3 regions of the Paeniclostridium hominis genome follow, and region 2 is predicted to be linked to each of the others. Evidence: riboswitches for the same ligand, from Rfam matches in the RefSeq annotation. Region 2 holds a riboswitch; each other region holds the start of a gene.
The links. A riboswitch is a leader RNA that binds a small molecule or an ion and turns the genes downstream of it on or off. The one in region 2 is predicted to bind cyclic di-GMP.
Positions count from the first base shown of each region.

Region 1: linked by a shared signal. The riboswitch ahead of H8891_RS14060 (NPCBM/NEW2 domain-containing protein) and the one ahead of H8891_RS12970 (MSCRAMM family protein) in region 2 are both predicted to bind cyclic di-GMP.
Region 3: linked by a shared signal. The riboswitch ahead of H8891_RS01805 (flagellar basal body protein) and the one ahead of H8891_RS12970 (MSCRAMM family protein) in region 2 are both predicted to bind cyclic di-GMP.

Region 1 is NZ_JACRWD010000010.1:26,642-34,611, forward strand. Features, by position in the region: gene H8891_RS14035 (hypothetical protein) at 1-434, shown strand, start outside; gene H8891_RS14040 (DUF2500 domain-containing protein) at 656-1,045, shown strand; gene H8891_RS14045 (TraB/GumN family protein) at 1,173-2,009, opposite strand; gene H8891_RS14050 (Cof-type HAD-IIB family hydrolase) at 2,191-2,949, opposite strand; gene H8891_RS14055 (glycosyltransferase family 2 protein) at 2,952-3,833, opposite strand; cyclic di-GMP riboswitch class I at 4,188-4,274, shown strand; gene H8891_RS14060 (NPCBM/NEW2 domain-containing protein) at 4,490-7,970, shown strand, end outside.
Region 2 is NZ_JACRWD010000007.1:71,948-79,917, reverse strand. Features, by position in the region: gene H8891_RS12980 (cation diffusion facilitator family transporter) at 1-166, opposite strand, end outside; gene H8891_RS12975 (class I SAM-dependent methyltransferase) at 346-1,509, opposite strand; gene H8891_RS12970 (MSCRAMM family protein) at 1,730-4,504, opposite strand; cyclic di-GMP riboswitch class II at 4,550-4,633, opposite strand; cyclic di-GMP riboswitch class II at 4,667-4,750, opposite strand; cyclic di-GMP riboswitch class II at 4,784-4,867, opposite strand; cyclic di-GMP riboswitch class II at 4,901-4,983, opposite strand; gene H8891_RS12965 (DEAD/DEAH box helicase) at 5,057-6,514, opposite strand; gene H8891_RS12960 (hypothetical protein) at 6,733-7,062, shown strand; gene H8891_RS12955 (bifunctional diguanylate cyclase/phosphodiesterase) at 7,109-7,970, opposite strand, start outside.
Region 3 is NZ_JACRWD010000001.1:367,881-375,850, forward strand. Features, by position in the region: gene H8891_RS01785 (pyridoxal phosphate-dependent aminotransferase) at 1-374, shown strand, start outside; gene H8891_RS01790 (phosphocholine cytidylyltransferase family protein) at 400-1,125, shown strand; gene H8891_RS01795 (LicD family protein) at 1,148-2,008, shown strand; gene H8891_RS01800 (class I SAM-dependent methyltransferase) at 2,042-2,668, shown strand; cyclic di-GMP riboswitch class I at 2,932-3,018, shown strand; gene H8891_RS01805 (flagellar basal body protein) at 3,390-3,716, shown strand; gene flgC (flagellar basal body rod protein FlgC) at 3,721-4,125, shown strand; gene fliE (flagellar hook-basal body complex protein FliE) at 4,140-4,451, shown strand; gene fliF (flagellar basal-body MS-ring/collar protein FliF) at 4,475-6,049, shown strand; gene fliG (flagellar motor switch protein FliG) at 6,063-7,115, shown strand; gene H8891_RS01830 (FliH/SctL family protein) at 7,102-7,887, shown strand; gene fliI (flagellar protein export ATPase FliI) at 7,884-7,970, shown strand, end outside.

The DNA of each region.
Region 1 (7,970 bases), on a different contig from region 2:
GTTCATATCATCAGACTTTTACAAAATCAACAGACTTAAGTAATGAAAATATTGAAGGGTTATATTTAAATGACAATATTAATAGTGAAAAAGTAGTATCTAAATACGGTGAAATATCTAAACCTAGTCAAGATAATAATCAATATAATTATTATTATTTAACAAAAAATATTGAAATAGCAACTAATAAAAATGATTCTAAGATAATTAGATTTTGTGTAGATGATAAAAACTTAAGAACTGAAAAGGGAGTACGCATTGGGGATAGTAAAGAAAAGGCAATAAATTTGTATGGGAAAAATTATTATACTCGCATAGAACAAGGCGTTGAGATTATTGGATATGTAGACAAAGAAAAAGATTGTTCTATCGAGTTTTGGTTAAATGAAAAAGGTATTTTTTATATTAGGTTTGATTACAACTATATGGTATAAGTTTAAGTTAGAATAATATTTTGTAATTTATTATATTGTTAATCAATAGAGCATTAAATTTAGTGCTCTATTTTAGTTTCAAAAAACATTCATTTTCGTTAATATATTTAAACTTTAATAATCAAAAATGTATCTCATTTGTAACCACATAAATAAATTTATAACTTACAATTATCATAAATTACATTTTAAAAATTTACACGAAATGAGGGGTATCTATTATGGATTTGTATTATAGTGATCCAACGTTTGATTTGTTTTCACTCATGTTTTTTATAATCTTTTTTCTTATTTTAGGTACAATTGTAATTAATATTATTAGGGGTATTAATCAATGGTCTTATAATAATAAACAACCTATATTAGATGTAAAATGTAAAGTTGTATCTAAAAGAAGTGAAGTTATAAGGCACGCTGGGCATACTGATGCAAATGGAATACATCATAGTGGCGGTTCATCTACCAAGTATTATATTACATTCGAGGTTGAAAGTACTGATAGAATGGAGTTTAGTGTTTCAGGAAAAGAATTTGGTATGATTGCAAAAGGGGATATAGGAATTTTGAAATTTCAGGGTAGTAGATATCTAGAGTTTAAAAGGGATATTTAAATCTCCGTTTAAGGTTTAGATTACATAGAATAAAGTTAAAGCCCTTAAAATCCAAATAAATGGATATTAAGGGCTATTTTACTAAATATCTTTGAATAAGTTTTTAGAGAATAGTGTAAAAAATAACTTATTTATTCAATTTCGTTATGCTATATCCCAAATTTTCTAGATAAGTTATTACAGTATCATCTCCAAAAAAGTGTCCTACTCCTATCGCTACTGCATATGTTTTGTTTTCTTTTAATAATGAATTAATTCTATTGGCCATATTTTCATTTCTGTCTTTGACAATTTTAGTATAGGCATTCATATCTAACTCATCTTTACCATTTTCTAAATGACTTTTAAAAAATAGTGTATCTCCATTTATAAATGCATTCATAAAATCTTTTCTATCTTTCAATTCATTTTTTATATAATCAACATCTAAAAATTCATCTAACATATAATTAATATTATACGAAGTATCATCTAGTGTTTCCAATGAAATAGAATCCTTCTTTGATTTTCTATACAAATTTTCTAAATATGCATCAAGACCTTCATCTTCAAATCCATCAATTGAATCTATATAATTTTGAATTAATGCATTTAACCCAACTTTTGATAAATTAGATACATCATCGTATTTCAAATCTAAATATTTTAATATATCTTTTAATTGATTTTGTTCTTCTTTATTTAAAAAGTCTTTTAACTCACCACTAGTTAAATAAATTTTATCCTGTAATTTTTTTATATACTCTGGATCTATATCTTTACTGTTTGTTTCAGTTGCAAGTGCTTGAGTATTATTTAGAATATAGTTTAAATTATTGTTTAAGTAATTTAATCTTTTTTCTCCTAGATGAACCGTTCCAATTAAATATATACTCTTATTATCTTTTTTTGCTTCCCAATAAAAACCGTTTACATTATTCTTAGAACTACCCTTAGTAATAAAGATAAATATTGAAATTACCAATATAATTAGTATTAAAATTTTAAATATATTTTTCAGTATATCTCAATCCCCCTTAACATTAATTTATATCATTTTAAACCAAGTATTTTAATTAATTTCATAATATTTTTGATATAAATTAATGTAAAACTTAATGAAAAACACTATAAAAATTAATTCTTTAACTGACATTAAATACTCTCTAATCTAAAATAATATTTATACATTCAGAAATAGAATTGACTAGATATTTTGCATTATCTTTTACAATTGTTGGAGAGTTAAAAAAAGTATAACTATTAGTGGTGCTTTGGAACATAGAGATATCGTTGTAAGAATCTCCAATAACATGTATGTCATTTTCATCAACATTGAAAAACTCTCTTAATTCAGCTATTGCAACTCCCTTACTGCACTCTTTTCTAGAAATATCTAGGCTATTTTTATTTCGATGAGTAGAAATGTAATCTCCGAAATTATCATTTAGTAAATTTTTTACATTTTCTAGTTCTTTACAATCATTAAAACCAAGTGCGAATGTAGTAAATTCTTCTTCAGGAATTTCATAAAAATCATTAAATCTAACAGCATTACTAGATGTATATTCTGTTGGACCTTTAAAATAAAAGTATTTATCAGTTGTAAATTGAATTTCACAATTATTAGATGATATACAATTATATATTTGTTCAACAATATTTCTTTCCATAGTTAGCTTTTTAACTATATTTTCTTCATTATTTAGTATAATAGCCCCACTAGCAAGAATCATAAAGTCTAGATTTATATCAAAATTCTCAATAGCAAGTTTTACCCCAGAATATGATCTTCCTGTGCAAACTCCAAAAAGATGTCCATTACTCTGAAGTTTTTTAATACTTTCTAAATCACTAGGCATTATCTTATCCTTTTTATCTTCAAAATACAATGTTCCATCAATATCACTAATTAATATTTTCATGCTTATACCTCTTTTTCTACTTCAGTTATCATATTTTGTAACTCTTGCATCCACTTTTTGTAAAATGGCAATGTTGCATTTTTATCTTGGAGAAACAAAGATACTAAATGTGAATTATTCAATAACAGATATTGATAAAAATCACTTTTTACTTGATTATATTCATTGTGTTGTATTAGAAGATTTTTCACTTTTTCTATTGCAAATATATAATCTGTAACTTGTTTACTGTCTACTGATGTGAATGAAGAATTATCTCTTCTCATATAATTATAAATTGGTTTATTAATGAAGCAAATTAAATCTGAATATAGTGCAGTTTCAAAAGCGTACACCATATCTTCATATTGATAACAAGCAATAAATTCAATCTTATTATTTATCAATAATTCTCTTTTGAATAGTTTATTAACAATAATATGAGCTCCATCTTTTAAAGTTAATATTTTACCTATATATTCATTTCTATTACAAGTATAATTAGTCTTAGATATTAAAGTATTTTGGTAAATATTATTATAAAATATTGACATTCCACCAACTACAATATCTGCATTAGTAGTTTTCATTGATGTAACTAACAATTTGCAATAATCTTTAGTTACATAGTCATCACTATCAACAAAACATACATATTCTCCATTGGCAATCTTAACTCCATAATTTCTAGCTACACTTTGACCAGCATGATTAATACTAACAAGACGTATAAAATCAAATTTTTTTTGATAGTTTTTTATAATTTCTATTGATTTATCTGTAGATTCATCATCAACAAAAATTAATTCTATATTTTTATACGTTTGTGTTACTAAACTTTCAATACATCTGTCTAGCCATTTTTCAGAATTATAAACTGGAATAATTATGCTTACTAAACTCATTGTCTCTATCCCCCTAATAGTGCGTGCATTCTTACACTTTATATATTATTAAAGTTTTGTTTTTACAATTATATCACCCATATATTAACAAAAATATATTTTTTATTCTAAAAATTACGACAATTTCTGATATCTCTTAAATTAATAACAAGTCTTAAAACTTAGATTTGGTAAATCATTTAGATAAAAAACTGTAATAACGAAACTGGTTGTATTGATTTTTCTAAAAATGATTTACCTAATTTATATAATTTAAAATCAATTTTTAAAAATTTTTCAGAAATTAATCAAAATTTTCAAAAAACTATTTTATATTGTAAAAAATTATGTATAATTAATTATAGATGACTAAAAATTACATATTAGCAAATCTAGGGAAATCTAGAGACGCAAAGCTAAAGGGGCTAAGGTCAAATTAGACTATGCCAGCCAGTTGCCGAAGAATTAATATTCTTTGTTTTTATAGAGTTATTTTATGATGTAATCGTAAGATTATTTTATAATGTTTACTTTAGATAGCAACTACCCTTTAGACACAGGGTAGTTTTTTTATTTCATATAAAATAACCATAACTCTATAACAAGACTATATTTTAAAATTTGGGGTAAAATGTTTAGTTATTGTAAATTCATATGCATATCAGAGGGAGGATATTATGAGGAAAAAAATATCAGCAGTATTGGCCATGTCTATAATAGCTACAAACGTTTCACCGGCAATAAATGTATACGCTAATGAAGTAGTAAAAAAGAAAGCAGTAGCAATAGAGAAACAAGTATCTAAAAACATGACTGTTACTGATTTCAAAATTAAGAACAATCCTAATTTTGCTAAGTACAATGAATTGTATAGAGTTGGGGTACAATCTATATCAAACAATGGAAGGAGTTATCCAGGAACTAAAATAGAAAATGCTATAGATGGGAAACTTGAAACACATTGGGAGACATTCACTAAAAATGATGAAACATTTAAAAATGAAGTGACTGTGGAATTTAAAGACATAGCCGAGATAAACAGATTAGCTTACGCTACAAGACAAGATGGGGCTAAAGGTAAGGGATACCCTACTAGTGCAGAGATATACGTTTCAGAAAGTGAGACAGGGGAAGACTTTAAACTAGCAGGAAAAGTAGAAGGAAGTAAAGCAACAGGTGGAATGGTAGAATTTAAATTTGACACTGTACGTGCAAAGAGAGTTAAATTCAAATTCGTAGAAGCGCATAACGAGTGGGCAAGTGCCGCAGAGTTTTGGTTCTACAAAGAAGATAAAACTCTAGACAAGATGGAAAGATTATTTACTAATGCAAATATGAATGAGGTAAGTAAAGAGTTTGCAACTACTGAAGCATTAAACGCTTTAGAGAAAGAAACTGAAAGTCATCCATTCCGCGAAAGCTTTAAAGAGTATATAGATAATGCAAGACTTGTTTTAGAAAATAAAGAAGTAAACTTTAGTGAAACTAAAGTATCTAAATTGTTAGGGTATGGAACCCCTAACCAACAAGCTTATGATGAAAAGTTTAAATTAGGTAATGAGCATATAGCAAATACAGAAGTTAACGGTGGAATGTACCCTTCAACTAAAATAGAATATATGTATGATAATAATCCTAATACACATTGGGAAACAAACAGAAGTAATGGAAATGACTTCACTAACGAAGTAACATTTACTTTTGATGAAGTGCAAGAGTTAGATAGAATAGCATTATTGCCTAGAAGTGGAAACCAAAAGGGATTCCCAACTAAGTACGAAATATATGCTTCTGATACTACTAAGGGAGATACATTTAAATTAGTATCTAGCGGTACTGCAAAGGTTACCACTGACTTTATGCAATTTAAATTTAACCCTACAAGTTTTAAGAGATTGAAGTTTGTATTTAAAGAGTGTCATATGGGTAGACCATTTATATCTGAAGCTAGATTTTATAAGCAAGATGCTTTATCCGAAAAGATGGAAACATTATTTACTGATAGCAATAAGAACAAAGTAAATCCTGACTTCGGAACTTTAGATAAACTTACTGTTTTAGAGAACGAAGCAAAGGTACATCCTTTATATAGTCAATTCAAAGAGGATTTAGATGACGCTAGACAAGTATTAGAAGGTAACGAAGTAACTTATACAGAAGCAAAAGTTTCTAAGTTCAAGGCTTTTGGAACTGAAGAGTTAGCTAAATATGATAAGTTATATAAGATAGATAATAGTCATATAAAGAAGATAACTACTAATGGTAGTCATTGGGCAGACAGTACTATAGGTAAAGCTATAGACGGTAACCCAAATACTAACTGGCATTCTAATGCTAGAAACAATGAGAACCATACAAACGAAGTTATAATGACTTTAGACCAAATAAGAACGTTAGATAGAATAGTTTATTATTCTCCTAGAGATAGAGGTTTCGCAGAGAAATTTGACATATATACTTCTAAGACTACTGCAGGTGATACATTCACTAAAGTAACTAGTGGTAGTGCTACAAGAACTAGAGACTCTATATCTATAAAGTTTAACCCAACTCAAGCTAAGAGAATTAAGTTTGTTTATAAGCAAGGATACGAAGGTTGGGCTTTAGCGTCAGAGTTTGGACTTTATAAACAAGATGAAACTATGGATAAGATAGATAGATTATTTACTGATGCTAGTATGAGCGAGTTAAGTGAGGAATTTAGAAGCACTGAAGCACTTAACACTTTAGAAGAAGCCTGTAAGAAACATCCATTCTATAATGACTTTAAAGAGGATTTAGAGAATGCTAGAAATATTTTAGAGCAAGAAGAGATAATAAGTGGAGGTGCGACTACTAAGTCATTTAAGCATTTAGATAATAAAAAGTATATAGAAAAATTTAGAATTCCTTATAGTAACATAAAGAGGATAACTAATAATACTGGTCAATATGCAAATCAGACTATAGATAAAGCGGCAGACAATGACATAAGTACTTATTGGGAAACTAATAAGCATAACGATGAAAATTGGAGCAATGAGGTAACAGTTGAGTTTGTTAACCCAATAACTATAGATAGATTGGTTTATGGTGCTAGACAAAGTGATGCTAAAGGTTTCGCACAAGAGTTTGAGATTTACGGTTCTACAACTAGCAAAGGTGAAACATTTAAGTTAGTTGCTACAGGTAAAGCCGACAAAACTAAGGACTTAATAGAAGCGAAATTCCAACCTACTAAGTTTAAGAGAATAAAACTAAAGTGGACTAAGGGTGACCAAAACTGGGCTACTTTAAATGAAATAATGTTCTTTAGAAAAGATACAGTTTCAGATAAGGTTAACAGTATATTCACAAATGAATTAAAGAATGAGTTAACTCCAGAATATAATAACTTACCAGCTATTGAGGAATTAGAAAAAGAAGTTAACACACATCCATTAAAAGCAGAACTTATGGAAAGTATAAACATGGCTAAAGAGTTAATCAAGAATCCTGAGAGTAATAAAGGTCATGTTTATGAATTAGAAAGCAGAGGAGACGCTATAAAGGAAAGTCAAAAGAGAAAAGTATGGAACTTTAGAGATTGGCAACCTACAGGCTTAGCAGTTAAGTCAGGAGAGAAAATAACTGTTTATGTTGACACAGAGCCAGGTGAACCTGTACCTAATTTAGTTTATAAGCAAATGGATAGTAGACATAATGGTTTAAGAGATATCAGATTAAACAGAGGTAAAAACGAAATAGTGATACCTGAAGTCGAAGCAGGGGACTTAAGACCTGGAACACCATTAGCAGGAGTTCTATACGCTTACAACCCTTATACTCCAGACCAACAATCTAGAAAACCTAAGATAAGAATAGTAGGTGGTGTAAGTTATCCTCAATTCATAAAAGGTGTAACTACTGATGAACAAGTAATGAAAGATTTACGTGAATACAATAAGAAGTTAGAGAAAGACCCTAAGTTACCTGATGTATTTGAAGTGGTTAGTGATAAAGCTTTTGTAAACGTTAAAGCGACATACGCTTTAAACTGGTATACTGAGCATAATAAATTACCTAGCTATACTGCAGATAAATCTGATGAAGTAATAAAGGAAGCAATGAAATTCTGGGGATTTGATGGTTCTAAAGACATACACTCAGACTTTAACTTTAGATATGTAACTATGCTTA
Region 2 (7,970 bases):
CAACTACATTAGATGAAGCATCCGAAACAGAATGAAAACCATCAGCAATAATACTTGCACTGTTTATAAAAAAACCAACTATAACCTTAAGAAAAGCTACTATTAAGTTTGCAAATAAAATAACCCACAAGACCTTTTTAACTTCTTTGTAATTGTCTCTTCTCATATTGACCTCCTAAATTAAAGCTATTAAGTCTATAAAAAAATCCATGAGAAAGTATAAAACTATCCCATGGATTAATCCACTGCTTATTAAAAGCCCAGTACATATAGTACCTGATAAATTTGTATATAATTTACTTTTACAATAATTTATATGCCAATTTATCTAAATTGTTACATGTACTATATTAAATTATCATTTTTTAATAACTTAAGTAAAGTTGGTTCTAAGTTAAATTCATTTATAATATTATTAACTTCTTTAAGAGATTTTTCTCTTTTATCTTTAGATATATTGCCTTTAGAAGCTCTAATTAATATATTCTTAGGAGAGTGGGCTATATCTATAAATTCAAGTAATTGAGTTTTATATCCTATAGCTTCTAATAAATTTCCTCTAACTGCATCAGTCATAAGAGCTGAAACTCTTTCCTTTATAATCCCATATTTAGTAATTAATGAGAATTCTGAACTTCTTATTTGATCATTAAACTCATGTTGGCAGCAAGGTACAGAAAAAATCATTTTAGCATTCCATTTAATAGCATTATAAAGCGCATAATCAGTTGCGGTATCACATGCGTGTAATGTTATAACCATATCTACTTTATCAGTATATTTGTATCCATTTATATCTCCAAGCTCAAAAGTTAAATTCTCATACTTATATTTTTTAGCTATCTCATTACATTTTTTAATAACATCTGCTTTCAAATCTAGACCTATCATTTTAACATCTATTTTCTTTATTTCAACAAAGTAATAATATAGTACAAATGTTAAGTAAGATTTACCACAACCAAAATCTAATATAGTAAGTTCCTTATAATCATTTTTCTTTATTTCATCATCTATGATTTCTATAAATCTATTTATTTGCTTATATTTATCATACTTAGAGTTTACAACCTTACCTTCTTTAGTAAATACACCTAAATCTATTAAAGGTTGTATTAGCATACCTTCTTTTAGTATGTAATTTTTTTCTCTATTATGACTTTTATTAACTACATTTTTATTGTCACTTTTTTTCTTTCCTAAAAATATCTTACCTTTTTTAGATATTTTTAAATCATAAGTATTAGTTTCAGACCAAGCACCTACTTGTTTATACTTTCCATTTATAAATTCTAACATCTTTTCATTTAACATATTTTTTTCTATGTTTTCATGAAAAACTTGTTTATCTGTATATTTTTCTATTTGATAATATTCTTTATTATTTTTTTCTTTTAATTGAATATTGATTTTATTATATTCAACATCTTTATTTAGTTTATTACTTATAACTACTTTAACAATATTATCATTAGTTATTTCATTAATACTTTTCTTTAGTTCTTCCATATTGTCACACCTTATCATTTCTTTTTTAAGTTTATATATAGCTATTACTATTATATATTACTATTCTTATAAGTTAAACAATTTTATATATATTTAATATTGCCAAATATATTAAGTGGTATTAGCTTGCTTTGTGTATTATTTTTATAAATAAATAGAGTATCAAAACTAGCTTGATACTCTATTTTCTTACTATTAATAAGTGTTAATTTAATATTATTTACTTTCTTTTTCTTCTAATAGTATTTACTGCTAATCCTATTGATGAAGCTGCAAATAATCCTATGTATGGTAGCATACTACTGTCTGATGTTTTAGGATTTTTAGAATTATTTGTTTCATCTGAATTAATTTTATCACTTGATGCATTTTGATTAGTGTTTTCAATCTTCTCTGGTTTACTTAACACCTTTGAATCATCTTTGTCAGGCTTTTCTGTATTATCTAATTCACCTGGATCTTTCGGGTCATCTTGACTAGGTTTTTCAACCTTATCTGGTTCACTTGGATAAGTAAGTTTATCTAGTTTTGGTTTTTCATTTTCATCAGTTGATTTATAGATTTCTTCATTAGCTGCAGTTTTTTCTATTACTTGATTATTTTTAGCTATTTCAAATGGATACATCTTGTTATCTATTGCATATCCTTCTGGTGCTTTTGTTTCTTGGTAATAGTAATTTCCATATGCTAAATTATTAAATACTACTTTACCATCTTTACCTGTTACTGCCTTTGTTACTTCTTTTTTAGTTGAATCAAATATTGTAAATTCTGTTCCTTCTAATACTTTCTTAGCATCCTTTGAATCTACCTTCGTTATTTCTATACTTCCAACTATCTTATCATTAGCTGAGCTTTTTTCTATCACTTGATTATTTTTAACTATTTCAAATGGATACATCTTGTTATCTATTGTGTATCCTTCTGGTGCTTTTGTTTCTTGGTAATAGTAATTTCCATATGCTAAATTTTTGAATACTACTTTACCATCTTTACCTGTTACTGCCTTTGCTACTTCTTTTTTATTTGAATCAAATATTGTAAATTCTGTTCCTGCTAATACTTTCTTAGCATCCTTTGAATCTACTTTCGTTATTTCTATACTTCCTTTTATCTTTGTATCTACTACTTTTACTGTATTAGTTTTTTCTGCTTCAACTACTATATTCTGATTTTTAGCTAAATTGTATCCTTCTGGAGCTTTAACTTCAACTACTTGATAATCACCTTGCTTAACATTATCAAATATTACTATCCCTTGAGAATTTGTAGTTTTTGTATCTACTACTTTTCCATTTTGCACTAAGTTAAATGTTGCACCTTCTAAAACTTTTCCATCTTCATTAGTTTTGTTTATTACAACTTTTCCTGGCATTGCCATAAGTTCATCCTCTGCAACAACTTTAACTATTTTACTATTTTCTGTAACCTTAAATGCTATAGTTGTACTATCAAGTTTATAACCTTTAGGTGCTACCTTTTCAACTAATTTATAATTGCCATAAGGTAGCTCTAACTCTACAGGACTATTTGATGAAGTAGTTATATCTTTAACAGTTTGTCCATAAATATCCTTTACTAGATTACCATTTGAATCAGTAAGTGAGTAAACTGCACCTGATAACATTTTTTGAGTCTTGTCACCTTTTTCAATTTTTATTATTTCAACTTTTGGACTCTTTATAGTTACAACTTCATCAGTTGGATTTCCATTTACATAAGCAGTATTTGAAACTGCTTCTCCTGTTCCAACTTCTTTCATATTAGCTTGAATAGTAATATATGCATCGTCTCCTGGATTTATATCCGACTTATCATTAACTGCATTTAATTCTTTTGTTTGATCATTATACGTAACCGTAAACTGACCTGTTTGATCTATTTTAATATCAGTCAGCCTCGAATCTAATTTATCTTTTACATGCATTGTATTCTTTAAAAAGTGTCCTGCTGAATCAAATGCTATTTTATATTCTATGTTTTGATCCTTTTCATCATTAGTTATATTAGTTTTATTTACAGTTTTATAGACATTTATAGCCCCTGCTCCTGCTGCTAACTTAACTGTAGCACTAGAATCATTATTTTTCCCATTATATGTTAATTTTGCTTTATTTACATATCTAATGTCTTTTGGAGGATTTGGTAATATCAAAGTATTGTAATTAACTGAATAGCTATCATTATATATATCACCAAGATCTATTTTTAGAGAATCTTTTTCAGCTGTAAGTTTTCCAGACTTTAAAAGCTCATTAGTTACATCCCTATCCACTCCACTTTCATAGTCATGCTGAATTATACTTATACTATTTTTATCTAAAACCATTCCCTCTGGAATTTGGTCCTCAAAGTAAGCATCCCCCATTTGTCCATTTTGATCTCTATTTATTTCTACATAGTATCTAACTGGTTTATTTATATCTGTTATAAGCCCTTCTCCCTTAGAATCTAGTGGTAAATATGAACCTTTATACATAAGTGGATTTGATCCTCCACCTGTTGATTCTTCTCTACCTTCACCTGTTAATGTAACAGTTTCTGTATCTCCATTAGTGTTTATAACAATAGGGTATTCTCCATCTTTAATATTTTTATCACCAACCATTGTTACACTTAAATATCCCTCTAATGCATTTTTTATATTATCATTAAATATCAACTTTAATACTCCAGTATTAGGGTTATATTCTTGCCCTGAAAAATGCTTGTCTGAACATACTGGGTTAACATCTCTAAAGATCTTAGGCAGTGTTATAGTAATGCTATCTCCTGGCGTAATTTTGCTTGGATCTTTAATTTTATAATCAATTCTGAAAGTTTTAATCATACCTTCTCTTACAGTATAATCATCAAATGTTGCACTTGTTATTTCAACTGAAGGACTATTAGATACATCTTCAGCATATACCATTATCCCTGATGAAATAAGATTTAAAATCATACTAAACACAAATACTAAACTTAATATTACCTTATTCTTTCCCTGTCTCAAATGATCACCTCTTTTTTTCAATAAAAAAAGCTATACTTACATGTTTGTAAATATAGCCGGTTGCATCACTAACTCCATATATCCCAGATGCCCATATACAGAATATACTTCTTCGTTTCTTGTTTATTAAATTTTAGAACAAAAAAGGCTATACCTACAGTTTGTAAATATAGCCGGTTGCATCACTAACTCCATATATCCCAGATGCCCACATACAGAATATACTTCTTCGTTTCTTGTTTATTAAATTTTAGAACAAAAAAGGCTATACCTACAGTTTGTAAATATAGCCGGTTGCATCACTAACTCCATATATCCCAGATGCCCACATACAGAATATACTTCTTCGTTTCTTGTTTATTAAATTTTAGAACAAAAAAGGCTATACCTACAGTTTGTAAATATAGCCGGTTGCATCACTAACTCCATATATCCCAGATGCCCACATACAGAATATACTTCTTCGTTTCTTATTTATTAAGTTTTTACCAAATTAGTTTATCAAATTTCGACACCATTTTCAATATTCTTTTTAAGAATATAATTATAAATCTAACAATTAGAATTATCTCTTCTTACTTTAACTAATTTTTTCTTTATACTTATTTCCTTATATTTTTTTAAAAACATTTCACCTTTATGATTTAATAAGTCAACATAAGAGCATAAGTCACAAACTTCTATAACACCTATATCTTCATTATTTATACCTTCAATATTACTAAAAGTCCCAACAATATCTAAAACTCTAATTTTCTTCTTTTTTCCTGCATTTAAATATATTCTAGTTACCTCACTATGAACTTTTTTATCTTTCTTTTTTATCCTTTTATTATTTAATAATATACTTGAAGCTTTCTCGAACTTAATTTTTCCTTTTTTTATATCTTCACTACTTAATTCATTAATAGTATTTATTTCATGGCCAATATATTTTATTATCTCAGCTATATATTTTTCGTCTTTTTCATTAGCCATGGTTATAGCTTTTCCATATTTATCTGTTCTTCCTGTTCTTCCTATTCTATGTATATAATTTTCTTTATCCATAGGAACATCATAATTTATAACTAAAGATACATCATCTATATGTATTCCTCTACTTGCTACATCTGTACTAATTAAAATATTATATTTACCTTCTTTAAAGTCCTTGATTACAAATATACGCTTTTCTTGAGACATATCTCCATGGAGTTGTTCAACTAAAAACTTATCTTTTTTCATCTTGTTGTATAATTTAGTTACTCTATCTTTAGTATTTAAAAACACTATGGTAGTTTTTGGATTATAATAATATATTAGATCTTTTAAGGTATTATATTTTTCATCTTCTTTTAAAGAAACTAAATTTTCTTCTATTTGTCTTTTGTCTAGATTTTCATCATTTTCAATTTCTATCATACTAGGATTTATCATATATTTATTATATATATAAGATATATCTTTATCTATAGTTGCTGAAAATAAGCCTATAACAGTCTCTTTAGGTATATTATTAAATATAAACTCCATATCTTCTATAAATCCTTTGTTAAGCATTTTATCAGCTTCATCTATTATAAAATAATTTATATTGTCTAAGTTTATACTACCTCTATTTATATGATCTATTACTCTTCCAGGTGTAGCAACTACTACATGAACTCTTTGTTTTAATTCATTTATTTGATCTTTTATAGGTTGTTTTCCAAATATTGCACTACACCTAATTTTTTTTAATCTTCCTATATTAGATATTTCTTCTTTTACTTGTATAGCTAATTCTCTTGTTGGTACAACTATTAATGCTTGTAGATTACTGTTGTTAACATCTATTTTTTCACATATCGGTATTCCAAAACTTGCAGTTTTCCCACTACCAGTTTTTGATTTAACAACTATATTTTCTTTATTTAAAAGTCTTGGAATTGATTCACATTGAACTTTAGATGGAGTATTATACTCAAGATTATAAAGGGCTTTTATTATATCTTTATCTAAATCAAAATTTTTAAAATTATTAATCATTACTACCACCTTACTTATCTAAATTAAAATTTTTATAGCTATTTATTATATCATATCTTTAAAGTAATACATCTTTTTTAATATATTAATCTTATTGTCTCTTAAATATTTAATTTCATAATATTATATATTCATAAAAAATACCTTAGCTTAATAAAATTTAATATAAGCTATTATTTTATATTTTAAATTTTATTATTTAAAGGAGAATTAAAATTATGTTTGAAATGATAAAACATCCTTATAACAACAAATCTATAGCTAGATTGGACTTAAATAATATTGTCCACAATCACTTATATCACAATTGTCCGATTGGAAAAGTATCTGCAAATCTTGTTTATGATAACTATAATAATGTAGTTGGAAAAGTTGATGAAAATGGACTTATATATTCTAATCTAGATTCAAATCCTATAGGAAAAGTTCTAGATAATGGATTTGTATATAAAAACAACAATTTAGTTGGAAAAATTAAATGTACTAAATCCTCATCTCCATACTTAGCTGGAGCTTCATATTTATTGTTAATACATGAAAATAGATAATAAAAAGATGACTAATACAAACTAGTCATCTTTTTTATTATTAAATTTATTGATATTGTTCTTTTAATATATTTTTAAATTCTAAAAATTCAAGTGGTTTAAAATATACATACCCTTGTATCATATCACAATTAAATTGTCTTAATATATCTACCTGTTTATTATTTTCCACACCTTCACAAACTACTTTAAAGTTAAACTTTTTAGCTAATTTAATTATAGTTTTTACAAATAAAAAAGTTTTTTTATCTTCCTCTAAATCTATTATCATAGTTCTATCCAATTTTAATATATCTATATCTATTAATTTTAAATTTGATAATGTAGAAGTACCTGTTCCAAAGTCGTCCATAGAAACTTTTATTCCTAATTTTTTAATTTGATATATTTTGTTATTTATATATTCTATATCATTTAGTGCTGCTGTTTCTGTAATTTCAATTTCTATCAATTTAGGTTCTACATCATATTTTTCAATAGTTTGTTTAATAGATTGAATTAAATCAGCTCTGTAAAGTTCTACTCTTGATAAATTTATAGAAATTGGAACTATTTTTTCACCTTTTAATTTGCATTTTTTTATATCCTTGCAAACTTCCTCAAGTACCCATTTTCCTATTAAGTTTATATTTCCATTTTTCTCTGCTATCGGTATAAATATATTTGGGCTTATAAATCCTTTTTTATTATGATCCCATCTTATTAATGCTTCTGCACCAACTATCTTTTCATTATTTATATCTACTTTAGGTTGATATACGACTTTAAATTCTCCTGATTCTAATCCTTTTTTTAGTTCACTTTCAATTATAATTTCTTGACTGATTCTATTTTTTAAAGCTTCATCATATATATAGTATGGCTTGTCCTTAACTTTTTTAGATTCTAATCTAGCTATATTTGCATTA
Region 3 (7,970 bases), on a different contig from region 2:
ACAATATAATAAATATGATTAAAAATGCTAGTTCAACCTATTCAGTTAATTGTTTTGCTATTAAAATTGCAGAAAACTTATTAAAATATCCAGAAATAACAAAAGATTTAATAAACGTAGAAAGACAGGGAAGAGAATATTTATTATCTAAGTTAAAAATAAATGGATATGAATTTTATAATAATGGAGCTAATTATATCTTGATAAAAAGTAAAAAGCCTCCAATGGAATTATTTAAAGAGCTAAAGAGAAGAAACATCTTAATTAAGACATATTCTAATCCTATTTTAGAAAAATGGATTAGAATTACTACGGGAAGTATTGATACTATGGAGAAGTTTTGGAATGAATTTAAAAAAGTAGATTTATTATAAAGATATGTAAAGGTGTGAGACAAATATGAAAGCTATTTTATTAGCAGCAGGAAGAGGAACTAGAATTTCTAGAATAATAAAAGAAATACCTAAGTCCACGTTACCGGTTGATGGAACTCCATTAATTAGAAGGAGTGTAACTATGTTGCTGGATAGAAATATTAAACCAATAGTGTGTGTCGGATATTGTAAAGAAAAAATTTATGAAGCATTAGAAGGTTTAGATGTTGAATATTATTATAATCCTTTTTATGATGTAACAAATAGTATAGCTTCTTTATGGTTTGCTAGAAAGGAATTAACAGAAGATACTATTATTTTAAATGCAGATGTGTATTTTACAAATGAAATTTTAGATACCATTATATCGGAAAAAAAAGACGTTTCTCTGATGGTAGATAAAAGTAGAACCAAAATAGGTGATTTCTTTTTAAAAACAGAAAATGGATATATAATTAAGTACGGTAAAGAACTACCTATAGAAGAGAGAAGTTGTGAGTATGTAGGTATAGGGAAAATAAGAAAATCATTTATTAAAGAATTCAAAGATAAGCTAAATTGCCTAGTAAGTAGTCAACAACATCAATTATGGTGGGAGAATATTTTATATTCTTTAATAGAAGATAGAGCAATTGATACTATAGATGTTAATGGAAAATTTTGGTCGGAAATTGATTATTTTGATGACTATGAAAGAATATTAAACTATATTAGTAAAAATGATAAGAAAGAACTATATAATATTAGTTGACATTTAAATTGGGAGAGAAATTATGAGTAAAAAAAATGAATGTTTGAAATTAAATAAAGAAGAATTGGAAAAATTACATAGTAATTTATTGCTATTATTAAAAGAGTTTGACAGGATATGTAGAAAGCATAATATAAAATATTACTTATCTGATGGTACTTTACTTGGTGCAGTTAGACATAAAGGCTTTATACCATGGGATGATGATATAGATGTTCAAATGTCTAGAAGCGAGTATGAAAGGTTTTGTGAAGTTTGTAAAGAAGAATTAGATAAAAGTAAATTTTTCTTTCAAAATCAAGAAACTGATAAGCATTATAACTGGGTTTATGGGAAATTAAGATTAAAAAACACTACTTATATGAGAGTTGGACAAGAACATTTAAAACAAGATTCAGGAATATTTATGGATATTTTCCCATTAGATAATATTTCAGATAACAAATTTACACAGTATTATTTTGAGGTTATATGTAAGATGTGTAGAAAAATATTTTGGGCTCCTGTAGGATGTGTAGTTAAAGAACATTTTTATAGTAGGTTATTTTTTAAATTATTATGCTTTATTCCACGTAAATTAACTATACGTGTATTTGAATTTTTTGCAAAATTCTATCAAAATAAAGAAACTGATCTTTTTGCATATTATAACTTAGATTATTTAAGAAATGAAAGACAAGTACTTAAAAAAGAGTGGTATAAAAAGTCAATTACAATGGAATTTGAAGGATATGAATTTTTTGTACCAGAAGCATATGATGAAATTTTAACTGTAACTTATGGAGACTACATGAAATTGCCTCCTGAAGATAAAAGAGGTAGTACATCACCTGCATCGTATATTAAGTTTTTAGATGGAACAGAAGTGAAATTAGAGAGATAACTTTAAAATATATTGCTGAAAGGAAAAAAGCTAATGGATAATAAATATTGGAATGATTTTTATAATAAAGATATAGCCCCGAAGGAAGCATCTAAATTTGCCAACGATATTATTGAGTTTTTAGAAACGGACAAATCATTAGTTGAATTAGGATGCGGAAATGGTAGGGATGCTAAATTTTTTTCAAGATATAATATAAATATTACTGCAATTGATCAATCTGAAGCAGTAATATTAAAATTAAATGATAGTAACAAACAAGATAATCTTAAATTTATATGTGATGATTTTGTTAATTCAAACTTACTTGATCAAAATAAATTTGATTATGCGTATAGTAGATTTACGATACACTCAATTACAGAAGAAGAAGAAACAATACTTGTTAAACGAGTTTATAATTCTTTAAAAAGTGGGGGAATGTTTTTTATAGAGGTTCGTAGTGTAAAAGATGAATTATATGGATTGGGAAAAAATGTAGGTCGAAATGCATATATTTATAATGAACACTATAGACGATTTATTATTATAGATGAATTAGTCCAGACATTAAAAGAAGAAGGATTTAAAATTATTTCAGCAAAAGAAAGTAGTAACTGGGCTATTTATAAAGATTTAAATCCAGTAGTAATTAGAATAATTGCTAAAAAAGATTGTTAATTTAAATGTAAAATTAAAGGATTAAAAGTACAAATAAATAAAAAAAGTACATAAATTAAATGTAATATATCACTTAAAATATAAAATATAATAAATAATTAAAAAAATGGTAAAAAAAGGTAAAAATATTGTTAAATCAATGGGAATTGGTCTTTTTTTAAAATTATATTTTATATTAGTATTAAATGGAAGACGTAGAAATTAAAGTAAATGCTTGAATAAAGTCGAATAATGGTATAAAATAGATATATAAGTCGAATGATGATATTCAAAGGCAAATCTAGAGAAATCTAGTGACGCAAAACTATAGGGGCTAATGTTTATCTAAACTACGCCAGCCAGCTGCCAAAGGGTTAATAAACTTTTTGTTATCATTGATATAATGAAGATCGTGAATTATGGATAATTATATAATTTACAAATAAAATCAGGAGACATCTGCAAATGTACATAAACATTTATTGAAATTTTTAATATACCTTAAAATGGGTTTACAAGTATACAAAAAACATTTAAATATTAAATATTGAATCGTAATTTATTAGATATATTAAAGCTGAAAAATATTTATTTGATTTTGACTTAGACATTAAGTAGGTATATTTTATTTTCTGATTTTAATTTTAATTTATATAATACGATTAGAAATCATTGATATATTATAAAAGTGATCAAACTACTCTTTAAGAGTAGTTTTTTTTATTTGAAAAAGGAGGTAATAATGGAAACATATAGTTTAATCAAGATGGGGTTAGATGCAACAGAACTTAGAAGTAGAGTTATTGCTAACAATATTGCAAATATTAATACTCCAAATTATAAGAGAAAGTATGTAAACTTTGAAGAAACATTGAAAGACTCTATAAATAAAAAACCTAAAATAGAAGTCAAAACAGATGAAAACTCAAAGATGAGAGTAGATGGTAACAATGTTGATTTAGAAAATGAGAAAGTTAACCAAGCAGCTACAACTCTTGAATACAATGCACTTATAACTTTAACTAATATAAAATTAGGAATGGCTAGAAGTGTTATAACAGGGAGGTAATTAGATGAGTATTTTTGGAGGAATGAGAATTAGCCAAAGTGCTTTATCAGCAGAACGTTTAAGGATGGATATAGTTTCATCAAATATTGCTAATATGAAGACTACGAGAACTAAAGAAGGTGGAGCTTATAGACGTAAGGTTCCTGTATTTGAGGAAAATTATGATAAAAAGTTAGGTATGCTTGGTGTAAAGGCAGTTTCTATAGAAAAAGATAAGGCGCCACTTAGAAAACTATATGAACCAAATCATCCTGACGCAGATAAACAAGGCTATGTAGAATATCCTAATGTAGATATATTAGTAGAAATGGCAGATTTAATGACTGCTTCAAGAGCTTACGAGTCTAATATAGATACATTAAATGCACAAAAAAATATGATATCTAAGGCTTTAGAAATAGGCAGATAAAAAGGAGTGGATTTATGACTGGAATAGGAGCTATAAGCGGAGTAAACAACATCTTAACAAATAATGATTTGTTAAAAACTACAAAAAGTAAAAGTGTAGAAAAAGAAAGTAACTTTTCTAATGTAATAAAAGATGCACTAGATAAAGTTAATGACAAGCAGGTAGATGCAAATAAGAAAGTTGAGAGCCTTTTAAAAGGAGGCGACGTTTCTATGCATGATGTAATGATATCTGCTCAAGAAGCTCAGATGTCAATGCAGTTAATGATTGAAGTTAGAAATAAGGTATATGAAGCTTATCAAGAGCTAAATAGAGTTCAATTATAACTTTATAGCAAGGAGAATTTTAGATGAATATAAAGGAATTGCCACAAAAAATAAAAGATTTTGTGTTGGTTAAAAAAGAACAGTTTGGTACCTTATCTAAAAAGAAAAAAATAGCAATAGTAGTTGCAATTATATCTTTAATTCTAGCAATAGTATTTGGGATAAGTTATTCAAGAGCTAATAAGTATGGAGTTTTATTTTCAGGACTAGAATCTAGTGATGCAGCAGCAGTAACTAAAGAACTTGAATCAAAAAAAGTTGATACCAAGATAGAAGGAAATAGTATATTAGTTCCAAAAAAAGATGTAGATAAATTAAGGATGGAATTATCTTCTAATGTATCAAATGGTTCAAAAGGATTTGAAATAATGGATGAAGGGTCATCATTTGGTATGACAGATGAAGAGTTTGAGATAAAGAAACAACGTATGATTCAAGGTGAAATTGAAAAAACTATAAAAGTTTTTCCACAAGTAGAAAGTGCTAGAGTACATATAACTGAAGGTGAAAAATCAGTTTTTGCAAATGAAACAGTACCAGGAAAAGCTGCAGTTTATTTAAATTTAAATCCAGGTGAAACTCTAAAACCAGCTCAAGTAAGATCTATTATGTGTTTAGTTTCTGCAAGTACAGATAATGTACCTAAACAAAATGTAGAAGTAATAGATCAAAATATGAAACTACTATCAGAAGGATTAATTGATGAAAACGGAAATATAAATACTTCTAACTTAAGTGATGTTGATCAAGCTATGAAGGCTGAAAAAGACTTAAGTAAAGAACTTGAAAGATCGATAACAGGTCTTTTAGAACCAATATTTGGACAAGGTAAAGTAAGAGCAACTGTAAATACGGATCTAAACTTTGATGCAAGTGAAAAAACTGAGATCGTAATAGATCCTAACAAAGTAATTACTAATGAATCAAAATCAAGCAGTAAATCTACTGAAAAACAAAATACAGGTGGAGCAGTAGATAACAATATGAGTGACGTTAACGAAAGTGGAACGGGAAGTATTGAAAATAACGAACAAAATATTCAGTATCAAACAGGAAAAACTGAAACTAAAACAATAAAAGCAAAAGGTGAAATAAACAAAATTACAGCATCAGTAGCTATAAATGGAAATTTAAGTGATGATGTAGTAAGAAATGTTCAAGATATGGTAGCAAATACTATAGGAATGGATCCTAAAAGAGGAGACAATGTAAAAGTAGTTTCTATGGGATTTGAAACGGAAAAACAAGATACTAGTACATTTGGAGTTATCAAAAACGCTATAAGCAAAGATAAGTCATTATCAACAATGTTAATAGTTACAGGAATAATAATCTTAATTATTTTAGGATTACTTATAGGTACGGTAGTTTATATGGTTATAAAAAATAAACGTAAGCCTACAGAGTTAGAAAATGTAGAAGAAGAAGATGAATTAGAACTAATCAACAAAAAACTAGAAGAATTGGAGCAAAATAGATTGAATAGTAACGAAGAAGTAGACGAAGTAAGTATAAGCTTAGAAGATGAGGTTAAACAGTTTGCAGCTGATAACCCAGATCAAGTTACAGATTTAGTTAATAGTTGGTTAAATGAGTAAAGGGTGATTTTATTTGCAAAAAGAAGGCGTTAAAGGTAATGCGTTTGACTTAGGAGACATACCTAAGTTTAGAAGAGTTACGGGTGCAAGAAAAGCAGCTATACTACTTATGACTTTAGGACCAGAAGTAGCTGCAAGTGTAATAAAAAATTTATCTGATAGAAAAATTCAAAAAATAGGTGTTGAAATAGCTAATATAAATACTGTTAAACCAAGAGAGAGAAGAGAAGTTTTACAAGAATTTATAGAGTTAAATAAAGGTAAAGAATTTGTTATAGAAGGTGGTATAGATTGTGCTAAATCATTACTTAATGGTGCATTAGGAAGTCAAAGGGCAACTAAGCTGCTAGAAGGTATAAAGTATGATGCATACACAAAACTTTTTGTTTCGGCTAGAAAAGCTGAACCAGAACAAATACTTGCATGTATACAAGGTGAAAGTCCACAAGCTATAGCTATATTACTATCTCATATTCAACCTGATAAAGCTGCACTTGTATTGTCTGAATTACCAGATGAATTAAAACTTGAGATTTCCTTAAAAATAGGAACAACATCTAACATAGCACCAGCTGTAATAAAATCTATAGACAAAGCTATAGAAGCAAAGTTAACTAGTCTAGGCAAGTTAGATATGGAAAGTTCTGGAGGAGTTAATAGTTTAGTAGATATATTAAGTAACGTTGATAGAAAAACAGAAAAGAGCATAATCAAATTCATTGAGTCTAAAAATGAAGAGTTGGCTGAAGAAATTAAATCTAACATGTTTATATTTGATGATATTGTTAGACTTGATAATATGGCTATACAAAGAATTCTTAAAGAAGTTAATGTTAAAGATCTTGCATTTGCTCTTAAAGGTGCATCTTCAGATGTTTCAGGTGCTATATTTAAAAACCAATCTCAAAGAGCATCTCAAGCTTTAAGAGAAGAAATAGACTTACTAGGAAAAGTAAAAATATCTCAAGTAGAAGAAGCTCAACAATCTATTGTAAATATTGTTAGAAGACTTGAAGATGCTGGAGAAATAACATTATCTAGAGGTTCAGAAGATGAATTCATTTAAAAGTACAAATATTATAAAATCAGATGGGATAGTTTTTAAAGGTTTTAAACCTTTAAAAACTACTCACTTAGATAATACAAATTTAAAAGAACAAGTTGAAAAAGATGAAGAAATTAAAGCTGAATTAGAACAAACTAAAGAAGAATTAGAAAAACAGATATTAAAAGCTAAAGAAAAATATGAAGAAATTTTAAAACAAACAGAATTAGATAGTTCAAAGATTGTTGAAGAAGCTCAGGAAAAAGCCTGTGAAATAAAGCAAGAAGCTTATGAAGAAGGTCATTCACAAGGACTACAAAATGGATATGAGGATGGCTATAAAGAAGCTTATGAAGAACATATCGAAAAAGCAAAGTCAGAGTCAGAAAAAATTATTCAAGAAGCAAGTAGTATTTTAATAGACTCTAAAAATCAAGTTGTTGAATATTTAAAGGAAAATAAAAAACAAATAATAGATTTAAGTATAACAATAGCGGAAAAAGTACTTAAAGAAAAATTCAAAGAAATAGATTCGATGAATAACATACTAGAGTCTGTTATAAGTGAATATGAAATTAGCGAAAATTTTGTTATTAAAGCAAATTCAGTTTATGTAGAAAGTATAAATGAAAAAATTAATGTTCTAAAAAATGAAAAATCTATAAAGGGTCAAGCTTTTGTACTAGCAGATAATTCTATAGAAGCAGGAAATGCAATAATTGAAACTAATAAAGGAAGATTAATTGTAGGTATTGACTGTGTAATAGAAAAAGTAAAAGAGGAGCTATTATGATAAATTTAGATTTTGAAAGATTAAAACATAAAGTTTTAGATATAAAAGGTGTAATAGCAGAAGGTAAGGTTACTAAAATAATA